DNA from 3 places in the Microbispora sp. GKU 823 genome. Region 2 is predicted to be linked to each of the others. Evidence: predicted binding sites of a transcription regulator. Region 2 holds the regulator's gene; each other region holds the start of a gene.
What was found. Region 2 encodes HrcA, which represses chaperone genes, less so after heat shock. Its sites were predicted from a motif close to TTGGCACTCTCNNNNNGAGAGTGCCAA; they were not measured.
Positions count from the first base shown of each region.

Region 1: the regulator HrcA is predicted to act here: its motif matches at 7,042-7,068, upstream of B1L11_RS04050 (FmdB family zinc ribbon protein).
Region 3: the regulator HrcA is predicted to act here: its motif matches at 2,485-2,511, upstream of groL (chaperonin GroEL).

Region 1 is NZ_MWJN01000004.1:115,479-125,430, reverse strand. It holds gene B1L11_RS04095 (hypothetical protein) at 1-261, opposite strand, end outside; gene B1L11_RS04090 (hypothetical protein) at 479-673, opposite strand; gene B1L11_RS04085 (GNAT family N-acetyltransferase) at 1,039-1,680, opposite strand; gene B1L11_RS04080 (molybdenum cofactor biosynthesis protein B) at 1,736-2,212, opposite strand; gene moaC (cyclic pyranopterin monophosphate synthase MoaC) at 2,218-2,694, opposite strand; partial or broken gene glp (gephyrin-like molybdotransferase Glp) at 2,691-3,874, opposite strand; gene galU (UTP--glucose-1-phosphate uridylyltransferase GalU) at 3,879-4,784, opposite strand; gene B1L11_RS04060 (5-formyltetrahydrofolate cyclo-ligase) at 4,818-5,384, shown strand; gene B1L11_RS04055 (potassium/proton antiporter) at 5,418-6,923, shown strand; gene B1L11_RS04050 (FmdB family zinc ribbon protein) at 7,084-7,410, shown strand; gene B1L11_RS04045 (S-methyl-5'-thioadenosine phosphorylase) at 7,474-8,280, shown strand; gene B1L11_RS49690 (SAF domain-containing protein) at 8,293-9,036, shown strand; gene B1L11_RS04035 (D-alanyl-D-alanine carboxypeptidase family protein) at 9,176-9,952, opposite strand, start outside.
Region 2 is NZ_MWJN01000001.1:144,464-154,415, forward strand. It holds gene B1L11_RS00625 (DNRLRE domain-containing protein) at 1-1,033, opposite strand, end outside; gene B1L11_RS00630 (DUF3097 domain-containing protein) at 1,458-2,261, opposite strand; gene B1L11_RS00635 (hypothetical protein) at 2,280-2,654, opposite strand; gene B1L11_RS00640 (hypothetical protein) at 2,651-2,914, opposite strand; gene hrcA (heat-inducible transcriptional repressor HrcA) at 3,127-4,140, shown strand; gene dnaJ (molecular chaperone DnaJ) at 4,141-5,277, shown strand; gene B1L11_RS00655 (16S rRNA (uracil(1498)-N(3))-methyltransferase) at 5,287-6,021, shown strand; gene B1L11_RS00660 (lipase) at 6,025-7,230, opposite strand; gene B1L11_RS00665 (hypothetical protein) at 7,356-8,048, opposite strand; gene B1L11_RS00670 (SigE family RNA polymerase sigma factor) at 8,045-8,524, opposite strand; gene B1L11_RS00675 (histidine triad nucleotide-binding protein) at 8,769-9,113, shown strand; gene B1L11_RS00680 (PhoH family protein) at 9,168-9,952, shown strand, end outside.
Region 3 is NZ_MWJN01000086.1:18,743-28,694, reverse strand. It holds gene B1L11_RS33165 (AAA family ATPase) at 1-221, shown strand, start outside; gene B1L11_RS33160 (GNAT family N-acetyltransferase) at 218-646, shown strand; gene groL (chaperonin GroEL) at 720-2,342, opposite strand; gene B1L11_RS33150 (cold-shock protein) at 2,678-2,878, opposite strand; gene B1L11_RS33145 (MoaD/ThiS family protein) at 3,135-3,410, opposite strand; gene thrC (threonine synthase) at 3,455-4,729, opposite strand; SAM riboswitch class I at 4,744-4,883, opposite strand; gene B1L11_RS33135 (RNA polymerase sigma factor) at 4,980-5,531, opposite strand; gene B1L11_RS33130 (trehalose-6-phosphate synthase) at 5,635-7,059, shown strand; gene B1L11_RS33125 (sugar MFS transporter) at 7,119-8,285, shown strand; gene B1L11_RS33120 (hypothetical protein) at 8,311-8,910, opposite strand; gene B1L11_RS33115 (hypothetical protein) at 8,983-9,582, opposite strand; gene otsB (trehalose-phosphatase) at 9,593-9,952, opposite strand, start outside.

The sequences.
Region 1 (9,952 bases), on a different contig from region 2:
CTGGTCGAAGACCTGGACGCGCTTGCGCGCCTCGAACTTGATGATCTCCGCCTCGCGGGCCGCCGCGGCCAGGGCGCGGCGGCGTTCCCGCTGACGGCGCAGGTGCTCGGCCCGCGCCCGGGCGGCCTTCTCCCGCTGCTCCCTGTCCGCGCGTACGGCCACGCGCAGCACGGCGAGGTAGCCGACGAGGAGCACGCCCGAGGGCGCGACGGCCCACCAGGGCATCACGCGGACGGCCGCGGTGACCACGGAGGCCAGCACGAGCAGGATGCTCCACAGGAGCCGCCGCCGGCGCCGGGCGAGGATCCGGGCGCGGCGGTGGGCGGCGACACGGCGGGCCCGCGCGTGCGCTCCGCGGCGATCTGGTCCGGGGTGACGGCCTCGGCCGGCGCGCGACGGAAGACGCGGCGGGATCGGCGGAGTCCGCGGACGCGGCCGGCGGGGTGACCACCCGTGTCGGCGTCGCCCCCCGTCCACGTCACGGGTGCCGTCGGCGTCGTCGGCAGTGGCGGCCTCCGGGGGAGTCGTCGGCGAGCGACTCGGACAGCGTGGACGCCTCCGCCTGCTCCTCGAACAGATCGTCGTCGGTGTGCCGGTCCCGGCGCAGCCACATGGGCAGCAGGACGCTGAGCCACATGACGACGATGGCCAGGTAGAGCAGGGCGCTACCCATGCGCCCACCCCCACGCCCTCCGGCGATGGGCATGGTGAACACGTCCGTGGCCCTGTGTCGGCGGAGAGGTGTTCACGTCACGCACCGTAGGACTGTGTGTCACTGAATGACGAGCATTCAGTCCGGTGTGTCGCGAGATCGTCAAAGCTCTTCATGTAATTCGATCCCGTGCGAGCGCGCGATCCCCACAGGCACGCGGGTCGCTCTGCTACCGCTGGGCCAGCGGCGGCCGGGATGCGATGGACGGAGCCCGCTTCCTCATGTGGATGCCTCCCGTGACGCGGTTTCGGTTACCGCCACGGAGCATCACAGCACCCGCTAGTGATCGGTTTGTCCTTCGATTGCAGCCGGCCGGGCGCCGCCTCCTAACCGGGGCTGGACTCGCTGCGGCGGGCGGCCGAGTTCATCGTGCGGCGCCACTGGACGAGCAGTCCGCGCGGCACGTCCTCGACGGTCAGCGCGTAGCAGATGTGGTCGCGCCAAGCGCCGTCGATGTGCAGTTGACGCCGGCGGATGCCCTCCTCGCGGAATCCGAGCTTCTCCACGACCCTGCGGCTGGCGTGGTTCTCCGGCCGGATGTTGGCCTCGAGCCGGTGTAAACCGGTCGTGAAGAAGCAGTGGTCCACCGCCATGGCGAGCGCGGTCGGGATGATGCCCCGCCCGGCGAGCGCGCCGTCGACCCAGTAGCCCACCTGCGCGGAGCGGGCCGACCCCCACACGATCGCCCCCACGGTGAGCTGCCCGGCGAACCGTCCCTCGTACGTGACGACCCAGGGCATGGCCATCCCCTGGCGGGCCTCGCGGCGCAGCGTGCCGACCATCGAGACGTACGGCCCGAGGCCGGTGCGGAACAGGGGGGTCTCGGGGTTGCTCGGCTCCCAGGGGCGGAGCCATTCGGCGTTGCGCAGACGGGTGTCGCGCCAGTCCCGCACGTCACGCAGGCGCAGCGGCCGCAGCCCGACGGGCCCCTCGGCCATGGACGCCGGCCAGCCGCGAAGTCGATCCATTCGTCAATCATCCACCGGAACACGGTCAACGCGCCACGCGGGACGCGCCCCGGTCTCAGCGCGCATGATCGCCCCCGTGGATCTGGTCGACCACGTGAGCCAGGATCGGGGTCAGCACGGCCATGCCGTCCCGTACGCCGCCCGAGGACCCGGGCAGATTGACCACCAGCGACCTGCCGGCCTGCCCGGCGAGGCCGCGGGACAGGATCGACGTCGGCACCTTCTCCCGGTTGACCAGGCGTACGGCCTCGGCGATGCCGGGGATCTCCCGGTCCAGCACCCGCCGGGTCATCTCCGGGGTGAGATCGAGGGGCGTCACCCCGGTCCCACCGGTGGTGACGATCACGTCGTAGCCCGCGGCGACGCCCTCGCGCAGCGCGGCCTCGACGGCGTCCCCGTCGGGGACCACGCGGGGCCCGTCCACCTGGTCGCAGCCCGCCTCCTTCAGGAGGGAGGCAAGCAGCGGCCCGGAGCGGTCCTCATAGACGCCCGCGGACGCCCTGTTGGACACCGTCACCACCAAAGCGCGCAACGCCCTTACTCCTGTCCGGAACGGGTCCAGTGGCCGGTCTTGCCGCCCGTCTTCTCCTCGACCCGTACGTCGCTGATCACCGCCGCCGGGTCCACCGCCTTGACCATGTCCACCAGCGCGAGCGCCGCGACGGTGACGGCCGTGAGCGCCTCCATCTCGACGCCCGTCCTGTCGGCCGTACGGACCCGGGCGGTGATCTCCACCCCCTCGTCCACGACGGCCAGGTCGACCTTCACGCCGGTCAGGGCGATCGGGTGGCACAACGGCACGAGGTCGGGCGTGCGCTTGGCGCCCATGATCCCGGCGATCCGCGCCACGCCGAGCGCGTCGCCCTTGGGCACGTCTCCCGCGCGCAGCACGGCCACCGCCTCCGGCGACAGCAGCACCCGGCCCGTCGCGACGGAGGTGCGCGCGCTGACGTCCTTCTCCGAGACGTCCACCATCCGGGCGGCGCCCGACTCGTCCACGTGAGTCAGCTTCATAGCGGTATCACCTCCACCTCGGCGCCCTCGGGCAGCGAGGTCACGTCCTCGGGCACCACGATCAGCGCGTTCGCCCCGGCCAGCGCCGCGAGCTGGTGCGAGCCCTGCCGGGTGACCGGCGCCACGGTCTCCCGGGTCAGCACGGCCCGCAGGTACGACCGCTTCCCCTCGGGGGAGCGCAGCGGCGCGGTCACGGCCGCCCGTACGGTCGGAGGCGGACCGGCAGGCAGGCCCTGCATCGCCCGCAAGGCCGGCTTGACGAAGAGCACGAACGACACGAACGACGAGACCGGGTTGCCCGGCAGCGTGAAGATCGGCACCCGGTCCGGCCCCACGACGCCGAAGCCCTGCGGCATGCCCGGCTGCATGGCGACCTTCTCGAACGTCACCGTGCCCAGCGGGGACAGGGCCTCCTTGACCGGCTCGTACGCCCCCATCGAGACGCCGCCGCTGGTGATCACGGCGTCGGCCCGCAGGAGCTGGGCGTCCAGCGTGTCCATGAACTCCTTGGGGTCGTCGGTCACCGAACCGGCCCTGAACCCCTCCGCCCCGGCCTCGCGTACGGCCGCGGCGAGCATGAAGCTGTTGGACTCCCAGATGCGGCCCGCGCCCAGCGGGGTGCCGGGCTCGGCGAGCTCGGCACCCGTGGACAGCACGACCACCCTCGGCCGGGGCCGCACCAGCACCCGGCGCCGGCCCACCCCGGCGAGGATGCCGATCTGGGCGGGGCCGATCCTGGCGCCCTCGCGGAGCACCACGTCGCCCGCCCGCACGTCCTCCCCCGCCCGCCGGATCGCGTTGCCGAGCGGGGCCGGCCTGTCGATCCGTGCGCGGGCGGTGCCGCCGTCGGTCCACTCCACCGGGACGACGCGTCGGCGCCGGCGGGCAGGGGCGCCCCGGTCATGATGCGGGTGACCAGGCCGGGGCCGAGGGCGTTCAGCCCGCCGTCGCCCGCAGCCACGTCCCCGATCACCGGCAGCGTGACGGGCGCGGCGGCCACGTCCTCGGCCCGTACGGCGTAGCCGTCCATCGCCGAGTTGTCGAACGGCGGCAGCGGAACGGGCGAGGCGACGTCCTCGGCCAATACGGCGCCGAGGGCGGCCTCGATCTCGACCTCGAGCGGTGCGAGCGGTCGCACCGTCGCGAGGATGTCGGCGAGGTGGCGGTCGACTGGCTTCATCGGCTCACTGTCCGGCCTTGTCCAGGAACTCCCGCAGCCAGGGCAGGAACTCCGGAGCGAGGTCGTCCCGGTTCGCGGCGAACTGCACCACGGTCTGCAGATACTCCAGCTTGTTGCCGGTGTCGTAGCGACGGCCGCGGAACAGCACGCCGTGCACCGGACCGCCCTCCTCCGGGCCCATCGAGGCCAGCGTGCGCAGGGCATCGGTGAGCTGGATCTCGCCGCCGCGCCCGGGCGGGGTGCGCTCCAGCACGTCGAACACGGCGGGGTCGATCACGTACCGGCCGATGATGGCCCAGTTGGAGGGCGCCTCGTCGGCCGGGGGCTTCTCCACGAGGTCGGTGACGCGGACGACGTCGTCCTCGTCGGTCGGCTCGATGGCGGCGGCGCCGTACAGGGAGACCTGCTCGCGCGGCACCTCCATGAGCGCGACGACGCTGCCGCCGTACGTCGCGCGCACCTCGATCATGCGCTTGAGCAGCGGGTCGCGGGGGTCGATGATGTCGTCGCCGAGCAGACAGGCGAACGGCTCGTGGCCGACGTGCTGCTTGGCACACAGGACGGCGTGGCCGAGACCCTTGGGCTCGCCCTGCCGCACGTAGTGCATGGTGGCGAGGTCGACGGGCTCCTTCACCTGGTTGAGCCGTTCCTCGTCGCCCTTGGCGCGAAGAGCGTCCTCCAACTCGTACGCTACGTCGAAGTGGTCCTCGATCGAGCGCTTGTTGCGGCCGGTCACCATGAGGACGTCGAGCAGCCCGGCGGAGACGGCCTCCTCCACCACGTACTGGATGGCCGGCTTGTCGACGATGGGCAGCATCTCCTTGGGGGTCGCCTTCGTCGCGGGAAGGAAGCGGGTGCCGAGACCCGCGGCGGGCACGACGGCTTTGGTCACGGGATCGAAGTCAGCCATGAGTAGACACTAACGGAGCAGTCTTTGGACAAGATGAACCTGCGTCGGCGTATCCTGCGCGGCCGGTCGGAACTCGATCCCAGGACGCTGCGCGAGTCGTCGGCGGCCATCAGGGAGTTACTCCTCGACCAGCCGTGGGTGCAGATGGCGGGGCTGGTGGCCTGCTACTGGTCGACCGGCACCGAGCCGTCCACCCAGGGGCTGATCCTGGCCCTGTGGAAGCACGGCGCCACGGTGATGCTGCCGGTGCAGCGCCTGGACGGCGACCTCGACTGGGCGGTGTACGACGGCCCGGACTCGCTGGCGCCCGGCCCGAACGGAATCATGGAGCCCGTGGACGTCCGGCGCGGCGTCGACGCGATCCGCACCGCCGCGCTGGTCATCGCGCCGGCCCTGGCCGTCGACCGGGTCACCGGCGTACGGCTCGGCCGCGGCGGCGGCTTCTACGACCGGGCGCTCGCCCGCGTCGGGCCGAACGTGCCCACGGTGGCGCTCCTGCACGAGGGCGAGCTGATGGAAGGGGTTCCCGCGGAGCCGCACGACCAGCGCGTACGCTTCGCCGCCCTTCCGAGCGGAATCGCCCGATTGGTACAGATGTGACAAGATTGGTCTAAGTGACGGCGAAGGGAGCGGGTGGGTCTGAACGTCTGGCTGCTTCTGTCCGCCGCCGTCGTCATCGCGGCCATCGCGTCCGTACGGATCGCGCACCGCACCGGCCTTCCCACGCTGCTCATCTATCTCGGCCTCGGCCTGCTGCTCGGCGAGGGCGGCATCGTCGGCATCAACTTCGACAACGCCCAGACGGCCCAGCAACTCGGCATGGTCGCGCTCGCCGTGATCCTGGCCGAAGGCGGTCTCACCACCAACTGGAACCACGTACGCGCCGCCGTGCCGACCGCGCTCGTGCTCGCCACGGTCGGGATCGCGGTCAGCGTCGTCGTGCTCGCGGCGACCGTCGCCGTCCTGCTCGGCATGGAGTGGCGGATGGCCCTGCTGCTCGGCGCGTTCCTGGCGTCGACCGACGCGGCGGCCGTGTTCTCCGTGCTGCGGCGACTGCCGCTGCCGCCCCGGCTCGCCGGGATCCTGGAGGCCGAGTCGGGCTTCAACGACGCCCCGACCGTCATCCTCGTGATCATGCTGAGCGCGGGCTCGTCGCTGACCCTCTCGCTGCCGCACGTCCTGCTGGACACCACCGTCGAACTGGTCATCGGCGCGGCCGTCGGCCTCGCCGTGGGTCCGGCGGGGGTGTACGCGCTGCGCCGGGTCGCGTTGCCCGCCTCCGGCCTCTATCCGATCGCGGTGCTGGCGCTGGCGTTCGTCACCTACAGCGGGGCGACGCTGCTGCACGGCAGCGGGTTCCTCGCGGTGTACCTGACGACGCTGGTCCTGGGCAACGCCCGGCTCCCGCACCGCGCCGCCACGCGCGGCTTCGCGGAGGGCGCCGCCTGGCTCGCCCAGATCGGGCTGTTCGTCATGCTCGGCATGCTGGCCGATCCGCGCGAACTGCCCGGCGTGATCGTCCCTGCCCTGGTGTCGGGCCTGCTGCTGGTCCTGCTCGCCCGGCCGGCGTCCGTGCTGGTGTCCGGGGTGGTGGTGCGGCTCCTGCGGCTCGGCTCGCTGTCGTGGCGCGAGCAGGTGTTCCTGTCGTGGGCCGGGCTGCGCGGCGCGGTGCCCATCGTGCTGGCCGCGATCCCCTGGGCCGCCGGTCTGCCGGGGGCCAAGGGCCTGTTCAACGACGTCTTCATCATCGTCATCGTGTTCACGATCCTGCAGGGGCCCACGCTGCCGTACCTCGCCCGGCTGCTCGGCCTGGCGGCGGAGGGCGAGGCCCGCGACCTCGACGTGGAGGCCGCGCCGCTGGAGGAGCTGAACGCCGACCTGCTGCAGGTCCGCATCCCGCGCGGCTCGCTCATGCACGGTGTGGAGATCTTCGAGCTCAGGCTGCCCGCGAACACCATGGTCACGCTCGTCGTACGGAACGGGCAGTCGTTCGTGCCCACGCAGACGACCCGGCTGCTGGCGGGCGACCAGCTTCTCGTGGTCACCACGGCCGCCCAGCGGGAGACGGTCGAACGCCGCCTGCGCGCCGTCAGCCGCCGCGGCAAGCTCGCCGGCTGGTACGGCGAACGCGGCGGCTGACCGCTGCCGCCCGGGGTGCGCGGATTGGTTCGCAGGCGGACCGCGGCCTGAGCGAATGGGACGGCGCGGGGCAATAAACCGGGCTGGAGTGGCGTTTGGGCTTGTTGATTGCCTACCATTAGCAATCGACCCGGTCGAGTGCCAGTCTCAGGAGGAGCGAGTGCCTACCTACCAGTACGCCTGTACCGCTTGCGGTGAGCAGCTGGAGGCCGTCCAGAAGTTCTCTGACGACCCGCTCACGGAGTGCCCGGCCTGCCAGGGCAAGCTGCGCAAGGTCTTCTCCGCCGTTGGCATCGTGTTCAAGGGCTCCGGCTTCTACCGGACCGACAGCCGTTCGTCGAGCTCGTCGACGACCACGTCCACCACGACGACGTCGTCCTCGAAGCCGTCCGGCGACTCGGGCAAGAAGGAGCCCGCGGCCTCCACGAGCTCGTCGAGCACCTCCTCGTCGAGCACGTCGTCGTCCGGCTCCACCGCGGCCGCCTGAGGTTATCCACAGGGGGTCGGCGGGACGCGGCGGGTGTGCGGCGCCGTTCGCTAGTGTCGGCCCATGGTCAATCGCGCAGACATCGGGGTCATCGGCGGCTCGGGGTTCTACTCCCTGCTGGAGGACGCCGAAGAGATCGACGTGACGACGCCGTACGGCCCGCCGAGTGACTCGATCACCGTGGGCCGCATCGGCGAGCGGACCGTCGCGTTCGTCCCGCGGCACGGTCGCGGCCACACCTTCCCTCCCCACCGCATCCCCTACCGGGCGAACATGTGGGCCCTGCGGTCCCTCGGCGTCCGCCAGGTGCTCGCGCCCAGCGCGGTCGGGTCCCTGCGCCCGGAGATCGGCCCGGGCGCCCTCGTGATCCCCGACCAGCTCGTGGACCGCACACAGGGCCGCGAGCAGACCTACTACGACGCGGGCGGGGCCGTGCACGTGTCGTTCTCCGACCCCTACTGTCCCTCGGGCCGGGCGGCCGCCGTGACCACGGCGCGCGAGACGGGCTGGGACACGGTCGACGGCGGCACTCTGGTCGTGGTCCAGGGCCCTCGCTTCTCCACCCGGGCCGAGTCGAAGTGGTTCTCTGGCGCGGGCTGGTCGATCATCGGCATGACCGGGCACCCCGAGGCCGTGCTCGCCCGCGAACTCGCCCTCTGCTACACGACGCTCGCCCTCGTGACCGACCACGACGCCGGCGTGGAGGCCGGCGAGGGGGTCACCCACGAAGAGGTCCTGGCCTTCTTCGCCGCCAACGTGGAGCGGATGCGCACTCTGGTCGCGCAGGTCGTCGTGGCCCTTCCGGAGGAGCGTCCCTGCCCCTGCGGCAACGCCCTCGACGGGATCAAGCTGCCGATCGAGCTCCCCTGACACGAGGTGGTCATGCGTGATCTGAGACGGCTGACGGCGCGCCGTCGCCGTCCGATCGCCGCCGTCCTCGCCGGTCTGGCGGTGGCCTGTGTGCTGCTGGCCGTCCGTACCCCTGACGGGGTGGAGGTCCTCGCCGCCGCCCGCGACCTCCCCGGAGGCCGGCTGGCCGCCTCCGACGTCGTGGTCGTACGGCTCCCGCCCGACACGGTGCCCGCCGGGGCGTACGCGCCCGGCGCCCCGGTCTCGGGCCGCGTGCTCGCCGGCCCGTTGCGCCGGGGTGAACTCCTCACCGACGCACGGCTGCTCGGGCCGGGCCTGTTCCGCCAATCCCTGAACAGCGAGGCATCCGGCGGGCAGGAGCCGGGTGGGCAGGGCTCCGGCGGTCAGGCGCCCGGAGGGCCGGCCGGCGGTGGTCCGGCCTCGGGGCAGTGGGCCCCGGCCACGCAATCGGGGGCTTCGGCCGCTGGGCCGGGGATGGCCGGGACGCCGGGGATGGTCGCGACGCCGGTCAGGATCGCCGATCCCGACGCCGCCCGCCTGCTGTCGCCGGGAGACGTGATCGACATCCTGGCGGCCTTCGAGGAGGGCCCTTTCCAGGCCCGGACCGTCGCCCAGGAGGTGCGGGTGATCGCCCGGCCGCCGGGCCGTACGGACGGCGGTGCGCTGCTCGTGCTGGCCACGACCCCCGGGCAGGCGGCCCAGCTCGCCCAGGCGCAGGCACAGGGCAGGCTCTCGGTGACCATTCACCCCCACTGACCGGCCTTGCCGGGCGGCGGAGAACGCCGATCAGGCATGACCTGCTGGAGCATCTCCTTGAACCCGGCGTAGCGCCCGGCGCCGAGGATCCGTCCGTGCCGCTCCTCGATGGCGGCACAGGTCGGCCTGCGTGTGTATGTCAGAGCTGGGAGCCGAGCTTGGGGTCGTACTCCCAGTGCCAGGGCTCGAAGGGGCTGTGATACGCCCAGTCGGGGTGCATCCAGCCATACCGCTTGCTGTTGGCCTCCAGCCAGTTGAACTGAACGGAACGGAAGTTCTGCACTCCGCCGCACAGGTCGACGGCGAGCCCCAGGCCGTGGTTGCTCTTTCCCGGCGTGGCCGCGAAGCCGGGCCGCCGGTAGTAGATGGACTGCTGCTCGCTCAGGCTGCGATAGCTGTCGGAGATGCACATCGAGGTGCCGAAGCGCTTCTTGTAGGCGATGTTGAGATCGGCGAAGGCGATCGCCGCGTCCGCCCGCAGTTCCTCTCCGGCCTGCGGCAGGGGGCACAGGATGTTCTTGGGCAGCAGGCCGTTCGGATACTGCTCCGCCTGACTGATCCTGGTCGGGTCACAGCCGCCCGCCCCCTGCGTTCCATCGCCGATCTTCACGCCGAGTTTGATCAGCGCCTTGGTCAGCGACCGGACCAGAGCCGTGGAGCGTTTGCGCAGAACGGTGACCTGCGCGCTCAGCTGCGCCTCCTGCAGGAGGCTGGCCGCCCGGAGCTCCTGCGCCTCCTGCGCGAGCTGCTGCTGCCGCTCCAGCAGCTTCACCGCGTCGCCGAGCACGTTGTTCCGCCCGGCGACGATGTGATCGAGGTCGGCGATCCTCCGGAGCGTCTCCGTGCCGCTGCCCGCCCGGAAGAACGGGCTGATTCCGTCGAGCGAGGGGTCCTGATACATGGACGAGGCGAGGTC
Region 2 (9,952 bases):
AGTCCTGCGGGCAGTTCGCCGCGCCGTAGGCCGTCTTCGTGGTGACGGCGCCCGTCGCGGTCGTGGCCGGTTCCGAGCCGTACTTGATGGTGTCCGGGTCCCACGCCGACGTGATGCGGCGTGCCTGTACGCCTGCGCTGGGGTCCACGCACACCGACGACCAGAACGTCCACAGTCGTAGGTCGGTGTCCACGATCGTGGTGCCGCGCAGGTCGTCGACGTGACGGAACTTCAGGTACGAGCGGGCGATGTGGGCGCCGTCGTAGGTACCGGCCTTGAGCTCGGTGGAACCGCGCTGGGAGTCCGGGATGTCGCTCTGGACCCACGTGTCGGTCTCCACCGTGAGCGTGCTGGTGGGATCGATGGTGACGGGATACCTCACCGCCGGGTCCGACAGGAACCCCGCAGCGGGCTTGAGCACCAGCACCGTGCCCTGAGGGGTCTGCTTGACAGTCGTGTCGATCGCCATCTGGTGCACGGGCTCGCCGGACCGGGGGTCGGTCGTCGAGTCCCACATGCGCGGGGCCGGAGCGGACGCCAGCAGGGTGCCGGTGGAGTCGTGCAGGTTGAGACCGTTGTCGCCGGCCTCGGAGAGATTCAGGCCTTTGCCCGCCACGGGCAGCGTGATCTCCAGCGGCTTGGCCGGGCGGCTGCGCAGGACGATCGAATGGCTGAACCCGTTCGGCAGGGCCTTCACCGTCAGGTCGCCGCCGGGAACGACGTCCTTGTACGTGGCGGTGTCCGCCTTGACCTGCGGCGCCGGCAGGGGCTTGCCCCACGAGACGGCGAACGAGCGATCCGCTCGCCGGACCTCGCCGAATGGCCGGGCTCCTCCGGCCGACATCCGCACATCGGCCGGTGTGAGCTTGGGGCGCAGCCCCGCCTGTCCATCGGGGACCAAAGTAGTGTCGATCGGGCGCCACGTGCCGCCGTCCTTGACCCGCAACGGTCCCGCGAAGGTCTCGAGAGTGAAGGTGCCGTCGGGGTTGGCCCACAGTGAGGAGCTGTCGGTCTTCTCGCTCTCCACCTCCACCGGAGTGCCCTGCGCCTTCGCCGTGCGCGCGGCGGCCTCCGGCCGGAACCTGGAGACTGATCGGCTGCGACGGCGGCCGGCTCGCCGGACGCCGCGGGTGAGACTGGTGGCCTGGCGGTGACGTCGGCCGCGGTGGCGGCCCTCGCGGGCGTCACGCCGCCTGGGTGCAGGGCGCCGGCCGTCAGCAGGAGGGCGGCGGCAAGGGCGATGCCTGGCGGATGGGGGCGCATGGGTCTCCATCGAGAAGGGGGAACGCACGCAGGCGCGTGCACCCTTCAGTCGATCAAGACCGGGTTCACCGCCGGTCCACCCGGAATGAACCGGCGCGGCGGATCACAACCAGGCCGCCGGCGACTCCGGGCGAGATCGTCCCCGTGAGCGGGGATGCCGGGGGGCCGCCGTCCGGAGGGGTGGCCCCGGGGGCTCAGGCAGCCGTGACGAAGTCGATCAGTTCTTCCACGCGGCCGAGCAGTTCGGGCTCCAGGTCGGCGTAGGTCGTGACCCGGCCCAGGATGTGCCGCCACGCCTCCTGGGGGTCCATCCGCCAGCCGAGGGCGTCGATCACGCCCTCCTTCCAGGGCACGCCGCGCGGCACGTCCGGCCAGGCGGGGATGCCGAGCACCCGGGGCCTGACCGCCTGCCAGATGTCCACGAACGGATGCCCGACGACGAGCACGTCGTCCCCGGAGACCCGGGCGGCGATGCGGCTCTCCTTCGACCCGGGCACCAGGTGGTCCACGAGCACGCCGAGCCGCCTGCCCGGCTCGGGGCCGAACTCCTCGACGATGGCCGGGAGGTCGTCCACGCCCTCCAGGTATTCGACGACGACCCCCTCCACCCGCAGGTCGTGCCCCCAGATCTTCTCCACCAGCGAGGCGTCGTGGACGCCCTCGACGTAGATGCGGCTTTCCCTGGCGACCTGCGCGCGCAGGCCCTCGACCGCGATCGACCCCGAGGCGCTCCGCAGCGGCCCCTTCGGGCCGGCCTGGGGGCGCACCAGCGTCACCGGTTTGCCTTCGAGGAGGAATCCGGCGGGCGTCAGCGGGAACACCCGCCGCCGGCCGAACCGGTCCTCCAGCGTCACGGCCTCCTTGTCGCAGGCCACCACCGCGCCGCAGAAGCGGCCCTCGGCGTCCTCGACCACGAGGTCGGGCTCGGCCGGGATCTCGGGGATCTGCCCCCGCCGTGGCCGCCGCCAGTCTCCGGAAAGCACGTCCCGCCCGTACATGCGGGGAACGCTAGCAAATCACACCACGCGACGGCGGCGCGCGAGCACGACGATGGTCACGATCAGCGCGGCCAGGAAACCGACGGTGGGCAGGGCCAGCAGCGCGATCGCGCCGCCCGCCAGAGAGCCGGCCTCGCCGGCGAGCTGCTTGCCGACGCCGAACCGGACTCCGTCGCCCTCACACGCGAGTGGGTAGGCGCCCGCCTTCGGCACGCCGGCCTCGAACAGCAGCTCCCAGGTCGTGCCGTTCAGCGTGACGGTCTGGGAGACGGCGGGCCGGGTCAGCCGCACCCGCGGGTCGGCGCCGTCGCCGAGCTGACAGCGGACGTCGGTGGGCTGGTCGACGGCCGCGTAGATCGCCGGCTTGTCCGCGGGGTCGAGCGTGACGTTCACCGACTGCCGCCGGAGAAGGTCGTCGTGGGCGCGGCGTCGCCGATCGTGGAGAACAGGCCGCCGGCGAACCCGCCGACGCCCGCCACCAGCAGGACGACGAAGAGCGCCCAGGAGAGGAAGATCCACAGCAGCCGGGGCCGGATCGGCCGGGAACCGCCGTACGGAGGGGGAAAGGGGTGCGGCATCCGCAAGGTCACGTCGGTCTGGGGCACGGGGCGGGGCACCCGCATGGTCACATCGGGGGTCTGGTTCTCGTGCATGGAAACAAGAGTCGACCACGTGGCTTGCGGGGGATTTGGAATCCGCTTGTCCTGGTGCCCTGTGCTGTCCTGGCGCCCTGTGCTGTCTTGGTGCCCTGCGCTGTCTTGGTGCCCCCTGCGTTATCGCACCACGTGGGGTGGTAGCCGTACACTTGGCACTCGGGAACACAGAGTGCCAGAGTCGGTGTTTCCAGGCACAGGGAGGTGACACATTGCTCGACGACCGCAAGCTCGCCGTCCTGCGCGCCATCGTCGAGGACTACGTGTCCACCAACGAGCCGGTGGGGTCGAAGGCCCTGGCGGACAGGCACAACCTCGGCGTCTCCCCGGCGACGATCCGCAACGACATGGCGGCGCTGGAGGAGCAGGGATACATCACCCAGCCGCACACCAGTGCCGGCAGGGTGCCGACGGACAAGGGATACCGCCTGTTCGTCGACCGGCTGTCGCAGATCAAGCCGCTGTCCGGCGCGGAGCGCAGGGCCATCGAGACCTTCCTCGCCGGGGCCGTGGACCTCGACGAGATCGTCATGCGGACGGTCCGGCTGCTCGCGCAGCTCACCCGGCAGGTCGCGGTGGTCCAGTACCCCTCGCTCACCAGGTCGTCGGTCCGCCACGTGGAGATCGTCCCGCTCGCGGAGCGCCGGGTCATGCTGGTGCTGATCACGAACACCGGGCGGGTCGAGCAGCGGGTGGTCGACCTGCCCGAGGCCATCGCCGACGACCGGATCGCGAACCTGCGCGCCGTGCTCAACGCGTGCCTGGACGGCTGCGGCCTGTCCCGGGTGCCGGAGACCGTGGCCGACGTTCCCGAGCGTCTGCCTCCCGAGGACAGGCCGGTGGCGGCCACGATCCTGTCCGTGCTGCTCGAGACGCTCGTCGAGCGGCACGAGGAGAAGATCGTCTTCGGCGGTACGGCCAACCTCGCCGCCGCCGACTTCAGCGTCGGCCTGCGGGACGTGCTGGAGGCGCTGGAGGAGCAGGTCGTCCTCATCCGCCTGCTGGGGGAGACCGGCGGGCTGTCCGAACTGACCGTCCGGATCGGATCCGAGAACCCCTATAGCGGGCTGCGCGGCACCTCTATCGTGGCCGCCGGATACGGTTCGGGTGACAAGGAACTGGCCCGGCTCGGAGTGCTGGGCCCGACACGAATGGACTATCCGGTGACGATGGGTGCGGTGCGCGCGGTGGCGCGTTACGTCGGCCAGATCCTGGCGGGGTCATAAGTGTCCAACGACTACTACGCGACCCTTGGCGTACGACGCGACGCCAGCCAGGAAGAGATCAAGAAGGCGTACCGCCGTCTCGCCCGCGAACTGCACCCGGACGTCAACCCCGATCCGGAGACCCAGGAGCGGTTCAAGGAGATCAACCAGGCGTACGAGGTGCTGTCCGACGCGGGCAAGCGCCGCATGTACGACATGGGCGCCGACCCGTTCGGCGGCGGCGCGGGCGCCGGGGCCGCCGGTGGCTTCGGCGCGGGCTTCCCGTTCAGCGACATCATGGACGCCTTCTTCGGCTCGGCGGGCGCCGCGCGGGGGCCCCGCTCCCGTGCCCGCCGGGGCCGCAACGCCACCATCCGGGTCGAGCTCGACCTGGCGGAGTCGGCCTTCGGCACGACCCGCGAGATCGTGGTCGACACGGCCGTGGTCTGCGAGGTCTGCCAGGGCTCCGGGGCGGCGGCAGGCACGCACCCCGACACCTGCGACATGTGCCACGGGCGCGGCGAGGTCTCGCAGGTGACCCGTTCGTTCCTCGGCCAGGTCATGACCTCCCGACCCTGCCCCCAGTGCGGCGGGTACGGCAGCGTCATCCGGCACCCCTGCATGGAGTGCTCGGGCGAGGGACGGGTCAGGACCCGGCGTACGATCAAGGTCAGGATCCCGGCCGGCGTCGAGGACGGCACGCACATCCAGCTCGCCGGCGAGGGCGAGGTCGGCCCCGGCGGCGGACCTCCCGGCGACCTGTTCCTGGAGATCGTCGAGCGGCCGCACCAGATCTTCGAACGGCGCGGCGACGACCTGCACTGCACCGTTCACATCCCGATGACCGCCGCCGCGCTCGGCACCTCGATCACGATCGAGACCCTCGACGGCGCCGAGGAGATCGACGTACGGCCCGGCACCCAGGCCGGCCAGGTCATCCCCCTGTACGGCAAGGGCGTCCAGCGGCTCAACGAGACCGGCAGGGGCGACCTGCTGATCCACGTGAACGTCGAGACGCCGACCAAGCTCGACCCGCAGCAGGAGGAACTGCTGCGCGAGCTGGCGAAGCTGCGCGGAGAGGAGCGGCCGCCCGGCAAGTTCTCCCCGGGCCAGCAGGGCTTCTTCTCCCGCCTGCGGGACGCCTTCAACGGCCGCTGAGCTGATCGCATGACTGTTCCCGTGTTCCTGTCGGACGCGGCCGGCCAGGCGGCGGACACGATCGTGCTCGACGGGCCGGAGGGGCGGCACGCCGCCGCCGTACGCCGCCTGCGCCCGGGGGAGCGGATCGACCTGACCGACGGCGCGGGGCGGGTCGCCGAGTGCACGGTCACGGCGGCCGGCAAGGACTCGCTGACCGCCGAGGTGCTGCGCCGGTTCGAGGTCCCGCCGCCCCGGCCGAGGCTGGTGGTCGTCCAGGGCCTGCCCAAGGGCGACCGGGGCGAGCTCGCGGTCGAGATGATGACCGAGGCCGGGGTCGACGTCATCGTCCCCTGGGCCGCCGCCCGCTGCGTCACCCAGTGGAAGGGCGACCGGGCCGCCAAGGCCCTCGCCCGCTGGCGCGGCACGGCCCGCGAGGCGGCCAAGCAGGCCCGGCGCTTCCATCTGCCCGAGGTGACCGAGCAGGCCACGACCGCGGCGGTCGGCTCGCTCGTCTCCGCGGCGGCGCTCGCGGTCGTGCTGCACGAGGAGGCCGCCGAGCCGCTGAGCCGCCTGCCCCTGCCGGAGGAGCCGGGCGACATCGTGATGGTCGTCGGCCCGGAGGGCGGCGTCACCGAGGAGGAGATCGCCACGTTGCGGGAGGCGGGAGCCACGCCGGCCCTGCTGGGGCCGACGGTGCTGCGCACCTCGACGGCGGGCGTGGCCGCGGCGGCCGTCCTGCTGTCCCGCTGCGGCCGCTGGTGAGGGTCAGCCGAGGAATCCGACTTCGGGGAACGCGGGACTCGGCCGGTCGAACAGGCGGGTCTCGCGGCCCTTCAGATGCAGGTCGAGGAACGCGGCCACGTAGGCACGCTGGGCCGCGATCGAACGGACCGGGTCGACGGTGCCGACGATCTCGGACGGCGTGCCAAGGCCGCTCGAGATCCGCGGGACCAGCGCCTGCAGGTCGGTGAAGGAGTAGTGCTCCGCTCCGGCGAGCCGAAGGTCGCGCTTCCAGCCCCGGCGCTGCTTCCTGAACGTCTCCCACGAAGGGTCGTCCCTGTCCGCGGCCAGTTGGAGGAACGGGCCGTCGAGTCCGCGCTCGGTCACCTCGCCGAAGAGCGAGCCGTCGAGGTTCACGCCCGCCTTGACCCGGTGGTCGGCGTACATCAGCCGCGCCGTCGCCGCGCCGCCCATCGAGAAGCCCACGGCCGCCACGCGGGTGGTGTCCAGCGCCCTGCTTAGCCACGAGGGCAGCCGGGAGGGCAGGCCGGTGTGCCGCGCGGTGACCACGTCGAGGACGAACCGCAGGTCGGCCACCCTGACGTCGAGTGCCTTCATCGCGTCGGCCGTGCTGTCCGCCCGCACCCGGGCACGCTCCAGCCGCCCGCCGGGGAACTCGACGGCGGACGCTTCGTAGGTGTGGTCGACCGTGACGACCACGTAGCCGCGCGAGGCCAGGTCCTCCGCCGCGAGCGTGCCCAGCGAGCGCGGCACCATGTAGCCGGGGGAGTACAGCACCACGGGGTAGCCGCCGGTCTTCGGCCGTACGGGCGCGTCCAGGCGGGAGTGCGTGCGGGTCGCCGCCCAGTCCACCTGCCCGGGCCGTACGCCGAGGAGGGCGGGCGCCGACGTGGCGTCGAGGTCGGCGGCGACCAGCGGCGGCAGGTGAGGGGACACCGGGCGCCCCGGCGCGCGGGCGGCGGGGTACCACACGCTCACCATCAGCTCCCGGTAGGGCCGTCCCTTCACCCAGGGGTCGGGCCGCGACCGGTCCACCAGGCGTACGGGGACCGTGCCGACCGGCAGCGGCCCCGACGGGGCGGGCAGGGAGAGCCGGATCCCGGTGACCGTCGGAATTCCCGGCGCCGTCGTCACCCCCGCCGGCGCTGCGGACGCCGGGACCGCGGCCACCAGGGTGAGGGCCAGGGCCGCCCCGAGCGCGCCCACCCGCTTCCGCCACATTTCGGGCATGTCTCGCCTCTTTCGATCCTGATCTCTGTCAGTTGCGTGATCAGGATTCCAACGAGGAGGCGCGACGCCCTCCGGCCGCGTGACGATCTACCGGTGCGACCCCCGGTGATCGGGCGAGCGCCGCGTCATACCCCGGGATGACGGGCGGACCGGGTCAGGGAGTGGGCGTCTCGGTCGCCGAGTCGGTCGTGGCCGTCTCCGTGGGCGTCGTGCTCGGGGTGACCGCGGGCGCGGACGTGGGCGGAGCCGTCGAGGGACGGCGCGAGGCCGAGGGCGTCACCGCGGGCGGCTGCGTCACCGACGTCGGCGAGCACGTCGGCGGGAGGGCCGCGTCGGGCTCGATCGACCCCGGGCTGGGGGGTGGGCGTGACGCAGGGATCGGACGGCGACGGCGACGGCCTGGTGGTCGCGCCGACCCTGTGCGTCGGGGACGGGGCGGGCCGTCCGCGGGACGGGCTCGGGGTGACGGGCACGATCACGGCCGGACGTGAGGGCGCCAGGTTGGGCGGCCGGCTCACCGACGAAGTGTCCCTCTCGTCCTCGCGCTCGTCGCCGGCGGGAGCGATGCCCGTGGACTGCGCCACCTGGTCGCGCAGGCCGGGGACGACCATCACGACCGCGCCCGCCACGAGCACGGCCCCCGCGGCGGCCGCTCCGACGCGCCACCACAGCATGTTCCGCAGGCCGCGCAGACCGCGCTGCTCGATGCGCCCGCGGATGATCTCGAGTCCTTCGGGAGACGGCACGACCGAGTCCGCCTCCGCGCGCAGGGCACGGCGGAGCAACTCGCCGTACTCGTCGTCGGGCGGGAAGGTCATGAGAACTGCTCCAGTGCCATCCGTAGTGCGGCCATGCCGCGGGCCGTGTGACTCTTCACCGCGCCCTTGCTGATCCCCATCGCATGTGCGATCTCGGCCTCCGACAGGTCGCCGTAGTATCGCAGCACCAGCGCCTCGCGCTGGCGGGTCGGTAAGCTCCGCAGCGCCTCGATGACGGCCGAGCGCTCCAGTTCACCGATCGCGCCGTTCTCCGCGCTCGGCGCGTCCGGCAGCCCCTTGGGCGCGTACTTCTCGACGACCGCGCGGTGCCGCAGCACGGAACGCGATCGATTCACGACCGATTGACGAAGGTAGGCCAGTGCCTTGTCGGTGTCTCTCAGCCTGCGCCAGGCGCCGTGAAGGGCGACGAACGCATCCTGAACGACCTCTTCCGCGCTGGCCATATCACGCACCAGCAGCACGGCGAGACGCACCAGTGACCGATAGTGAGCGCTGTAGAGCGCCGTCACGGCCATGTCGGCATCCCACCCGACGGGCACCGTCCCCAACGACCTGTCGGCCACGAGGGTCTCGGTGGTCACATCGATAGGACGCTCGTCATCCCCGGGGGGTTTACGTTCTTCCGAATCATGAGGGGGCATGGCCCAGCGGTGTCCTCGCCCGACACTAGGGGGGTTTTCTGGTGCAGTCTCGCACACTCACACTAGCCCGGGGGATCATTGCAGTCATCAACTAGCGGCAACGGCTAGGCTTTCGCGCGTGAGCGACTGCCTCTTCTGCAAGATCGTGGCCAAGGAGGTCCCGGCGGACATCGTCCTGGAGGCCGGGCGGGCGCTGGCCTTCCGCGACATCAACCCGCAGGCCCCCACCCACGTCCTCGTCGTGCCCAAGGCCCACCACGAGAACGCCGCCGCGCTGGCGGCGGCCGACGACGGCCTCGCCGACGACCTGCTCAAGACCTGTCACGCGGTGGCCGTACAGGAGGGCGTCGCCGAGACCGGTTACCGGATCGTGTTCAACACCGGGCAGGGGGCCGGGCAGACGGTCTTCCACGTCCACGCGCACGTCCTCGGCGGACGAGGCCTCACCTGGCCCCCCGGCTGAGCGACTAAAGTGGGGAGGGAACTAGGGAGGCGATCAGGGCCGCAAGGGCCGCCCATGTCCGAGTCACAGCACATCCACAAGACCCAGGCCAAGGTAGTCATCCCCGAGGGGCAGCCGATGGTCAGCCTCCTCGGGTCGGGTGACGAGCTGCTGCGGGTCATCGAAGGCGCTTTCAGCGCCGACATCCACGTGCGGGGCAACGAGATCACGATCACCGGCAGTCCCGAGGAGAGCGGCGTCGTCGTGCGCCTCTTTGAGGAGCTGGTGGAACTGGTCGGGTCGGGTGCCGAGTTGTCCCCCGACGCGGTCGAGCGCAGCATCCACATGCTGCGGCAGGCCACCGACCGTCCGGCCGAGGTCCTGTCCCTGGACATCCTGTCCGCGCGGGGCCGCACCATCCGGCCGAAGACGGTCAACCAGAAGCGGTACGTCGACGCGATCGACAGGCACACCGTCGTCTTCGGCATCGGCCCCGCCGGCACCGGCAAGACGTACCTGGCGATGGCGAAGGCCGTGAAGGCCCTGCAGAACAAGCGGGTCAACCGGATCATCCTCACCCGCCCCGCCGTCGAGGCGGGGGAGCGGCTCGGCTTCCTGCCCGGCACGCTCTACGAGAAGATCGACCCGTACCTGCGGCCGCTGTACGACGCGCTGCACGACATGCTCGACCCCGACTCGATCCCCCGGCTGATGTCGGCGGGGACGATCGAGGTCGCGCCGCTCGCCTACATGCGCGGCCGGACGCTCAACGACGCCTTCATCATCCTGGACGAGGCGCAGAACACCTCGCCCGAGCAGATGAAGATGTTCCTCACCCGGCTCGGGTTCAACTCGAAGAT
Region 3 (9,952 bases), on a different contig from region 2:
ACACGGTGCTCGGCCCCGACTCGACGGGCGACGACCGGGTGCTGCTGGTACCGGCGACGCTCGCCAAGGGCCTGGAGTACGACCACGTGATCGTCGCCGAGCCGGCCGCGATCGCGGAGGCCGAGGAGCGCGGCCTCGCCCGCCTCTACGTGGTCCTCACCCGGGCGGTAACGTCACTGACCGTCCTGCACAGCCGTGACCTGCCCGAGGAACTGCGATGAACCCGCCCGATGTACGCATCCGCCACGGAGCGCTCGACGACGTCCCCGCCGTGCTGCGGTTCTGGCTGGACGCCGCGGAGAACACCGACAGGCACGACGACGCCGGCAAGGTCGTGGCTCTGATCGAGCGCGACCCCGAGGCGCTGCTCATCGCCGAGATCGACGGCCGAATCGCCGGCACGCTCATCGCCGGGTGGGACGGCTGGCGCGCCCACCTCTACCGGCTCGCCGTGGACCCGGCCCACCGGCGCATGGGCATCGGATCGCGGCTGATCCGGGCCGCCGAGGAGCGGTTCAGGAAGTTCGGCGCGTTCCGCGCGGACGCGATGGTCCTGCACGACAACGCCCTGGCGCACCACGCCTGGACGGCGGCGGGATACGCGATGCAGACCGACTGCGCCCGCTGGGTCAGGCGCCTCACCTGAGGCGCTACAACGGGAAAGGGCGGCTCCCCCGAGGGGGAACCGCCCTTCCGTTGAGACGAAGCAGGCAGATGGATCAGAAGTCCATGTCGCCGCCGCCGGGCATGGCGGGGGCCTTCTCCTTCTCGGGCTTCTCGGCGATGACGGCCTCGGTCGTCAGGAACAGCGCCGCGATGGACGCCGCGTTCTGCAGCGCCGAGCGGGTGACCTTGGCCGGGTCGATGATGCCGGACTCGAACATGTTGACGTACTCGCCGGTCGCGGCGTTGAGGCCCTCACCAGCCGGGAGGTTGCGGACCTTCTCCACCACGACGCCGCCCTCGAGGCCGGCGTTGACGGCGATCTGCTTCAGCGGCTCCTCGAGCGCCTTGCGGACGATCGCGGCACCGGTGGCCTCGTCGCCGTTGACCTCGAGCTTGTCGAACGCGTTGGCGCCGGCCTGCAGCAGAGCCACGCCACCGCCGGGGACGATGCCCTCCTCGACCGCGGCCTTCGCGTTGCGGACGGCGTCCTCGATGCGGTGCTTGCGCTCCTTGAGCTCGACCTCGGTGGCCGCGCCGGCCTTGATGACGGCGACGCCGCCGGCCAGCTTGGCGAGGCGCTCCTGGAGCTTCTCGCGGTCGTAGTCGGAGTCGGTGCGCTCGATCTCGGCGCGGATCTCGTTGACCCGGCCGGCGATCTGCTCGGCGTCACCGGCGCCGTCGACGATCGTGGTCTCGTCCTTGGTGACGACGACCTTGCGGGCGCGGCCGAGCAGGTCGAGGGTGGCGTTCTCGAGCTTGAGACCGACCTCCTCGGAGATGACCTGGCCACCGGTGAGGATGGCGATGTCACCCAGCATGGCCTTGCGGCGGTCGCCGAAGCCCGGAGCCTTGACGGCCACGGACTTGAACAGGCCGCGGATCTTGTTGACGACCAGGGTGGCCAGGGCCTCGCCCTCGACGTCCTCGGCGATGATGACCAGCGGCTTGCCGGACTGCACGACCTTGTCGAGCAGCGGGAGCAGGTCCTTGTTCGCCGAGACCTTGGAGTTGACGATCAGGATGTACGGGTCCTCGAAGACCGCCTCCATGCGCTCGGGGTCGGTCACGAAGTAGCCGGACACGTAGCCCTTGTCGAAGCGCATGCCCTCGGTGAGCTCCAGCTCCAGGCCGAAGGTGTTGCTCTCCTCGACGGTGATGACGCCTTCCTTGCCCACCTTGTCCATCGCCTCGGCGATGAGGGCGCCGATCTCGGTGTCGGCGGCGGAGATGGAGGCGGTGGAAGCGATCTGCTCCTTGGTCTCCACGTCCTTGGCGAGCTTCGACAGCTCCTCGCTGACGCGCTCGACGGCGGCCTCGATGCCCTTCTTCAGCGCCATCGGGTTGGCACCGGCGGCCACGTTGCGCAGACCCTCGCGGACCAGCGCCTGGGCGAGCACGGTGGCCGTCGTGGTGCCGTCACCGGCGACGTCGTCGGTCTTCTTCGCGACTTCCTTGACGAGCTCGGCGCCGATCTTCTCCCACGGGTCCTCGAGCTCGATCTCCTTGGCGATGGAGACACCGTCGTTGGTGATCGTGGGGGCGCCCCACTTCTTCTCCAGCACGACGTTGCGGCCCTTGGGGCCGAGGGTCACCTTCACGGCGTCGGCGAGCTGGTTCATACCGCGCTCGAGACCGCGCCGGGCGTCCTCGTCAAACGCGATCATCTTGGCTGCCATTAGGCTAGACCTCCCAGTAGCAGGGTGTCTTCAACGGACCGAGCCGACGCCCGCGACGGCTTGGACCCGCTATCCCTGCGCGGGCCCCATCGCCCCGATCCCGGTTGTTGTCACTCTCGACCTCAGAGTGCCAAACAAGTATTTAGCACTCTACCCCTGAGAGTGCAAGCGGAAGCCGTTCTGACCAGCTTGGACGGTATGCCCAGACCAGTGCGAAGCGGGAGACACCGAGCGAGCCTACGAGCGAAGCGGGAGACACCGAGCGAAGCGGGAGACACGCGGAAGGCCCGGCACGCGGTGTCCGCGCGCCGGGCCTTCCAAGGTCGATGACGGGATCAGACGGCCCGTACGGCTTCCGCCTGCGGGCCCTTCTGACCCTGCGTGATGTCGAACTCAACCCGCTGACCCTGCTCGAGGGCCTTGTAGCCGTCCATCAGGATTGCCGAGTAATGGACGAACACGTCCTTACCACCGTCTACCGCGATGAAGCCGTAGCCCTTGTCCGCGTTAAACCATTTGACGGTGCCCTGCGCCACTTCCGACTCCTCTTGCTGGGCTGGGGACCACACCCAAGAAGCCCCCGGTTTTGTCGATCGTCCTCGACCATACCCGTGTCAAGGCGTAGGACAACAGAGTCAATCCGCAAACTACTACTTGGCGTTCGCTCAAAGCGGGATCGAAGAATATTCACTTTGCTGTTGAATAGTTGAGAGCTGCACCATTTGCCATGGCACCGCATGACTTCTTCACCGACAGAAGTGCATGTCAGGTGCTCGGCCCCGGCGCGGCGGCTCAGCCTCCGGCGACGGCGGGGATGACCGAAATCTGCACCCCGTCCGGCGTGGCGGTGTCCAGACCGTCGGCGAATCGGACATCCTCTTCCCCGACGTAGACGTTGACAAAACGCCGGATCTTACCCGTCTCATCCAGGATGCGCCCGCCGATGCCGGGGTAGTCCGCGTCCAGCTTCTGCAGGACCTCCCGGAGCGTTCCCCCCTCCCCGCTCACCTCCGCGGCTCCGTTGGTGTACGTCCGGAGAATCGTCGGAATCCGCACGGAAACGCTCATTGTTCGCTCGCTTTCTTACTACCGATGGGCCTTTTGAAACGCTTTCAGTTGGCGAATGCCGCACGGAACGCGTCGAGAGAGGGACGGATGACGGCGGCGGGACGGGCGTGCTCGGACACCGCGTCGAGTGTCTTCAGCCCGTCGCCGGTGTTCAGCACCACGGTCTCGGCGTCGGGGTCGAGACGGCCCTCGCGCACCAGCTTGCGGAGCACGCCGACCGTGACGCCGCCCGCGGTCTCGGCGAAGACGCCCTCGGTCCTGGCCAGCAGGCGGATGGCCTCGACCACTTCCTGGTCGTTCACGTCCTCCACCGCGCCGCCCGTCCGCCGCGCGATGTCGAGCACGTACGGCCCGTCCGCGGGGTTGCCGATCGCCAGGGACTTGGCGATGGTGTCGGGCCGCACCGGCTGCACCACGTCCTGCCCGGCCTTGAACGCCCGGGAGACCGGCGAGCAGCCCTCGGCCTGCGCCCCGAAGATCCGGTAGGGCCGCTCCTCGACCAGCCCCAGCTTGATCAGCTCACGGAAACCCTTGTCGATCTTGGTGAGCTGAGAGCCGGAGGCCACCGGGATGACGATCTGGTCGGGCAGCCGCCAGCCGAGCTGCTCGGCGATCTCGTACGCCAGCGTCTTGGAGCCCTCGGCGTAGAAGGGCCGGAGGTTGACGTTGACGAAGCCCCACTTCTCGCCCAGCTCGTCACCGATGAGCTCGGAGCAGAAGCGGTTGACCTCGTCGTAGTTGCCGTCGATGGCGACCAGGCGGCCACCGTACACGGCGGCCATGGTGACCTTGGCCGGCTCCAGGTCGGAGGGGATGAACACGCAGGAGTCCAGCCCGGCCCGGGCGGCGGCCGCGCTCACCGCGCCGGCGAGGTTGCCGGTGGAGGAGCACGACAGGGTGTGGAAGCCGAAGTTGCGCGCGGCCTCAAGCGCGATCGCGACGACCCGGTCCTTGAAGGAGTGGGTCGGGTTGCCGGAGTCGTCCTTGACGTGAAGCGACCGCAGGCCCAGCTCGGCCGCCAGCCTGTCGGCCTTCACGAGCTTGGTCCAGCCGGGCTGGAGGTTGGGCTTGGCCGCCACGCCGGCGGGAACGGGGAGCAGGGAGCGGTACCGCCAGATGTTCGCCGGGCCGGACTCGATGTCCTCCCGGCGAACCTCGCCGAAGTCGTACGCCACCTCAAGGGGGCCGAAACACTCCGTACAGGCGAAAATCGGACCGAGGTCGTAAAGAGCGCCACATTCGCGACACGAAAGGCCGGTGGCGGGGCCGAACTCGACGGTGTTCGCGGCAGTGTTAGCGGCAGTGCTGGTGTGCGCCATGAAGCGAGGCCTTTCCCTCATCTTCGCTCGCGACCACCTTGGCCGCGAGCCGGAATTGGCACCTGTCCCGGCCGGGCCTCGTGGGCACGAGTTCGACACCGGGGAGGTTGCCGGGGCTTCGCAGGGCCGGTCCCTCCACCCCTCTGGATGAGCATGTTCAGTTGTAGGACCTTCCGAGAAAGGTCTCTAGCACTGTACCCCGGCGTCCCCGGTGTCCGTTCCGACGTCTCACATGGCGAGACGTTTCGTATCAGCCGTACGCCTCGCCGAGTGCGCTCTGCACGTACTTGCGCGCCTGGTGGATACGGGACTTGACCGTTCCGAGGGGGATCTTGAGCTGGTCGGCGACCTCCGCGTAGTCGAGCTGGCAGATGTCGCGCAGCACGAGCGCCTGGGCGAGGTCGGGCCGCTCGGCCTCCAGCGCCTCCATCGCGTCGAGCAGGTCGAGCCGCGACCCGGCGATGACGCTCACCCGCCGGGGATCGGGCCGCTGCTCGGGCAGTTCCTCCGCCTGCTCCGACGAGCGCCGCTTGAGCGAGCGGTAGGTGGTCCTGGCGCAGTTCACGGTCACGATGTGCAGCCAGGTGCTGAACTTGGCCCGCCCCTCGAACCTCGCGATGTTGCGCGCCACGGCGAGCAGCGTGTCCTGCGCGGCCTCCTCGGCGTCCTGCCGATACGGTAGAAGGCGCTCGCAGTGCCGCAACACGTCGGGCTCGATGCGCCGCAGCAGTTCACCGAGCGCGCGGTGGTCCCCCTGGGCAGCCGATCGGGCCAGGTCCTCGGTCGTGTCGTCCAGTGCCATGCCGTATTCAGCCCTCCCGCGATCGGTTGACATCCTATTGACGGAGGTCGGCTTTTATTAATCTTCCGGCATGCGCGCCCGCTCTGATCGAGGGAACCCCAAGATGAGCAGCACCGTTCTGATCGCGTCCAACCGGGGTCCGGTGTCCTTCACGCTGTCGGACGACGGCGGCCTGACCATGCGCAGGGGCGGCGGCGGACTCGTCTCCGGCCTGTCCGAGGTGGTCAAGGACACCGACGTCCTGTGGGTCTGCGCGGCGCTGTCGGACGGTGACCGGGGCGCGGTGCGTCACGCGCCCGGCGGGCGGCTCGACCGGGCGTTCGAGACGGGGCCGATCCGCATGCTGGACATCCCGCCCGCGGTCTTCCACCGGGCCTACAACGCCGTGGCCAACTCGACTCTCTGGTTCGTCAACCACCTGCTTTACAACACGCCCTTCTCCCCCGAGTTCGGCACGCGGTTCCGCCGCGAGTGGGAGTCGTACCGCACGTACAACGGGGCCTTCGCGCTGGCCCTGGCCGAGGAGGCGGCCCACCGGGCGCGCGTCATGGTGCAGGACTACCACCTGACGCTGACCCCGGCGATGCTCCGGGTCGAGCGGCCCGACCTGCGCATCGCCCACTTCTCGCACACGCCCTGGGCGCCGCCCGAATACTTCGCGCTGCTGCCCGAGGACGTCGTGGCCGAGGTGCTGACCGGCATCCTCGGCGCCGACCACGCCGGGTTCCTCACCGCGCGCTGGGCCCGCGCCTTCATGGACTGCTGCGAGACGCTGCTCGGGGCCCGGGCGGACCACGCCGCCCGCACGGTGACGTACGAAGGGCGGACCACCAGGATCGGCGTCCACCCGCTGGGGGTGAACGGCGAGGCGCTGCTCGCCCGGGCGGGCGAGCCGGACGTCGAGTCGCACATGACCGTGATCAGGGACCTCGTGGGCGATCGCAAGCTGATCGTGCGCATCGACCGCACCGAGCTTTCCAAGAACATCGTGCGCGGCCTGCGGGCCTACCAGGAGTTCCTGGCCGCCCATCCCGAGTGGCACGGCCGGGTCGTCCACCTCGCGTTCGCCTATCCCTCGCGGCACGACCTGCCGGAATACCGCGAGTACACGGCGGCCGTGCAGCGCTGCGCCAAGGAGATCGAGGACGAGTACGCGACCGAGGACTGGGACCCGCTGATCCTCAACGTGAACGACGACTACCCGCGCTCGCTGGCCGCCTACCGGCTGGCCGACGTGCTGCTCGTCAACCCGATCAGGGACGGCATGAACCTGGTGGCCAAGGAGGGCCCGATCCTGTCGCCCCGGTGCGCGCTGGTGCTGTCCCGCGAGGCCGGCGCGGCGGCCGAGCTGGGGGCCGACTCCCTGCTCGTCAACCCCTACGACGTGTCCGGCACGGCGGCGGCGCTGCACGAGGCGCTGACGCTGCCGGAGCAGGAGCGGCTCACGCGCGGCCTGCGGCTGCGGGAGGCCGCCACCGCCCTGCCGCCCCAGCGCTGGTTCGAGGACCAGCTCGCCGCGCTGATCTAGACGGGGCGGCTGACCGGCTCTCGTGCCCGGATGATCTGCTGCGCTACCCTTGCCTGGTTTTGGACCGCAACATAAAGGTCACCAGGGACAGCCCCACCTGGTTGATCTATCTCCAGCTCGCCACCTTCGCCACCTACCTGTACGGCATGTCGGCCGCCCTGCCCCTCCTGCGCGCCGAACTCGGCGTGTCCCAGGCCGTCGGCGGGCTGCACGGCACCGGGATGGCGCTCGGCGGCATCGCCGGCGGGCTGGCCCTGCCCACGCTGACCAGGCGGTTCGGGCGCCGCGTCGTCACCTGGGCCGGTTTGGCCGGGATGAACGCCGGGGTGCTCCTCGTCCTGGTCGGGCACGCGCTCCCGTTCACGCTGGCCGGTTTCACGCTCGCCGGCGCCTGCGGTTCGACGGCGCTGTACGTGATGATGGCGGTGCTCAGCGACCACCACGGCCCGGCGGGGGCGGCCGTCATCAGCGAGGCCAACGCGGTCGCCGTCATCGCCGGAATCGCCGCCACCTACGCCTTCAGCGTGGTGGCCGAGTCGCCGGCCAGCTGGCGGCCCGCGCTGTTGGTGCCCGTGGCCTCCACCCTCCTGCTGGCCCTGGTCATGGGCCGGGTCTGGGTGCCGCCGGCGCCCGTTCCGCCGCGGTCGCCGTCGCCGTCCGCGGCCTCCGGCAGAATCCCGTACGGCTGGCGCTTCCACGTCGCCGGAGCGGTCCTGCTGTGCTGCGTGGCCCTCGAGTTCGCCTTCAACCTGTGGGCCGCCGAGTTGCTCTCCCAGCGGACCGGACTGTCCGCTGGCGTGGCGGCGACCGGGCTGAGCGCGATGCTGGCCGGCATGGCCGCGGGCCGGTTCGGCGGCGCCCGGCTGGCCCTGCGCTTCGCGCCGGGGTCGGTGCTGCTGGGCTCGCTCGGGGTGACCCTGGCGGGCTGGGCGCTGTTCTGGGCGGGAACCTCGGCGCCGGTCTGCTACGCCGGGCTCGCGCTCAGCGGGCTCGGCATCTCGGTCCAGTTCCCCATGGGCCTCACGCGCATGATCGAGGTGTCGGGAGGCCGGCCGGACCAGGCGTCGGGCACGGCCTCGATCTGGGCGGGCATGGGCTCGGGCAGCGGGCCGTTCGTGCTCGGCGCGCTGGGCGACGGTTTCGGGACGCACACGGCGTTCCTGCTCGCGCCCGCCCTGATCGCGATGGCCGCGGGCGGAGTGGCCGCGTCCAGGACGCGTTCCTGAACGTCCGGGCCACTCTGAAGGCCGATCAGTTCCAGGTCGCGTTCTTGAGGATCGCGCTCAGCTGCGGGTTGTCCCACTGGTCGAGGACCAGGATCTTCGACGTGGGCAGATACCACTCGCGCTGGTTGTAGTGCAGCTTCACCCGCCACTTCTTGTCGACGCAGGTCGCCGCCCACTTGTGGTAGTCCGCCTTGTGGCCGGGGCCGACCTGCCGCAGCCCCTTCTCCGCGATCTTCCACTCGCCCTTGTACAGCTTGTAGCTCTTGGGACAGATGCTGACGTCGGTCGCGGGATCGAAGCCGTACTTCGGCTTGTACGCCTGGAACGTGCGGAGCCCGATCTTGAGCGCCTTGGGACCCAGCACCCAGAAGCTGTGGCACCCCCAGTCGCGGAAACCGAAGTCCTCGGTGCCGTAGGTGGGGCACGAGCCGGTGATGACGCGCACCCAGTCCTTGTCGTCCTTGGCCACCTTCCACGACGTGGGGATCGTGAGGGTCAGACCGTTCCGCAGGTGGACCTGCTTGGTGCCGCCGCTTTCGCTCGCGAACGCCGCCGCCGGAGCCGTCAGGGTGGCCGCCAGCACGGCCAGGCCGGCCGCCGCGGCCGAGATCGTCTTTCTGAACATGTCCGGCACACTAGGCGCGGTCGCTTGCGGACGACTTGCGGCCCGATAGACAAAAGGTCACCAAATGCGGCGTCAGCTCCAGGTGGCGTTCTTGAGTATCGTGCTCAGGCCCGGGGTCCCCCACTGGTCGATCACCAGGATCTTCGACGTCGGCAGGTACCACTCGCGCTGGTTGTAGTGCGCCTTCACCTTGTAGGAGCTCATGGTCACGCAGGTCCCCGCCCAGTCGCGGTAGTACGCCTTGTGTCCCGGCCCGACCTGCCGCAGCCCCTTCGCGGCGAGCTTGCTCTGGCCCATGTAGAGGTTCTTCTTGACGGGGCAGGGCCCGACGTCGGTGGCCGGGTAGAACGGGCCGTCCGGCGTGTACTTCTGGAACAGCTCGTGGCCGATCTTGATGGCTCCGGGCCCCATGACCCAGAAGCTGTGGCACCCCGAGTCGCGGAAGCCGTACGTGTCCGTGCCCTTGGTGGGGCACGAGCCGGTGATGACCCGCACCCAGTCCTTGCGGCTGTCGTCGACCTTCCAGGACGACGGGATCGTGAGGGTCAGGCCCTTGCGCAGGTGCAGCGGCTTGGTGGCCGCGCTGTCGTTCGCGAACGCCGCCGCCGGAGCCGCCAGGGACGCCGCCAGCACGGCCAGGCCGGCCGCCGCGGCCGAGATCGTCTTCCTCATGCCCCGGACCTTACGCCCGGCCGCTTGCAGACGGCTTGCCGAGACCTGCCACGAGGTCGCCGAGGAAGGCCACGACGCCGTCGGGCCCGTCCACCACCACGTCGGCGCGCTCCGCCAGGGCGGTCACCTCCGTGGACCCGCTGCACACCCGTACGCCGGGGATCCCGGCCGACTCGACCGCGGCGAAGGCGGCGAGGTCCCCCAGGTCGTCGCCGACGAACATGACCGAGCGGGCGTCCCGCTCGGCGAGGAAGGCCGACAGGGCCCGTCCCTTGTCCATTCCGGCAGGCCGCAGCTCCAGCACCATGCGGCCCGGCTCGACCGCCAGCCCGGCCTCCTCGGCCAGCGCCGCGACCGGCCCGCGCAGCGC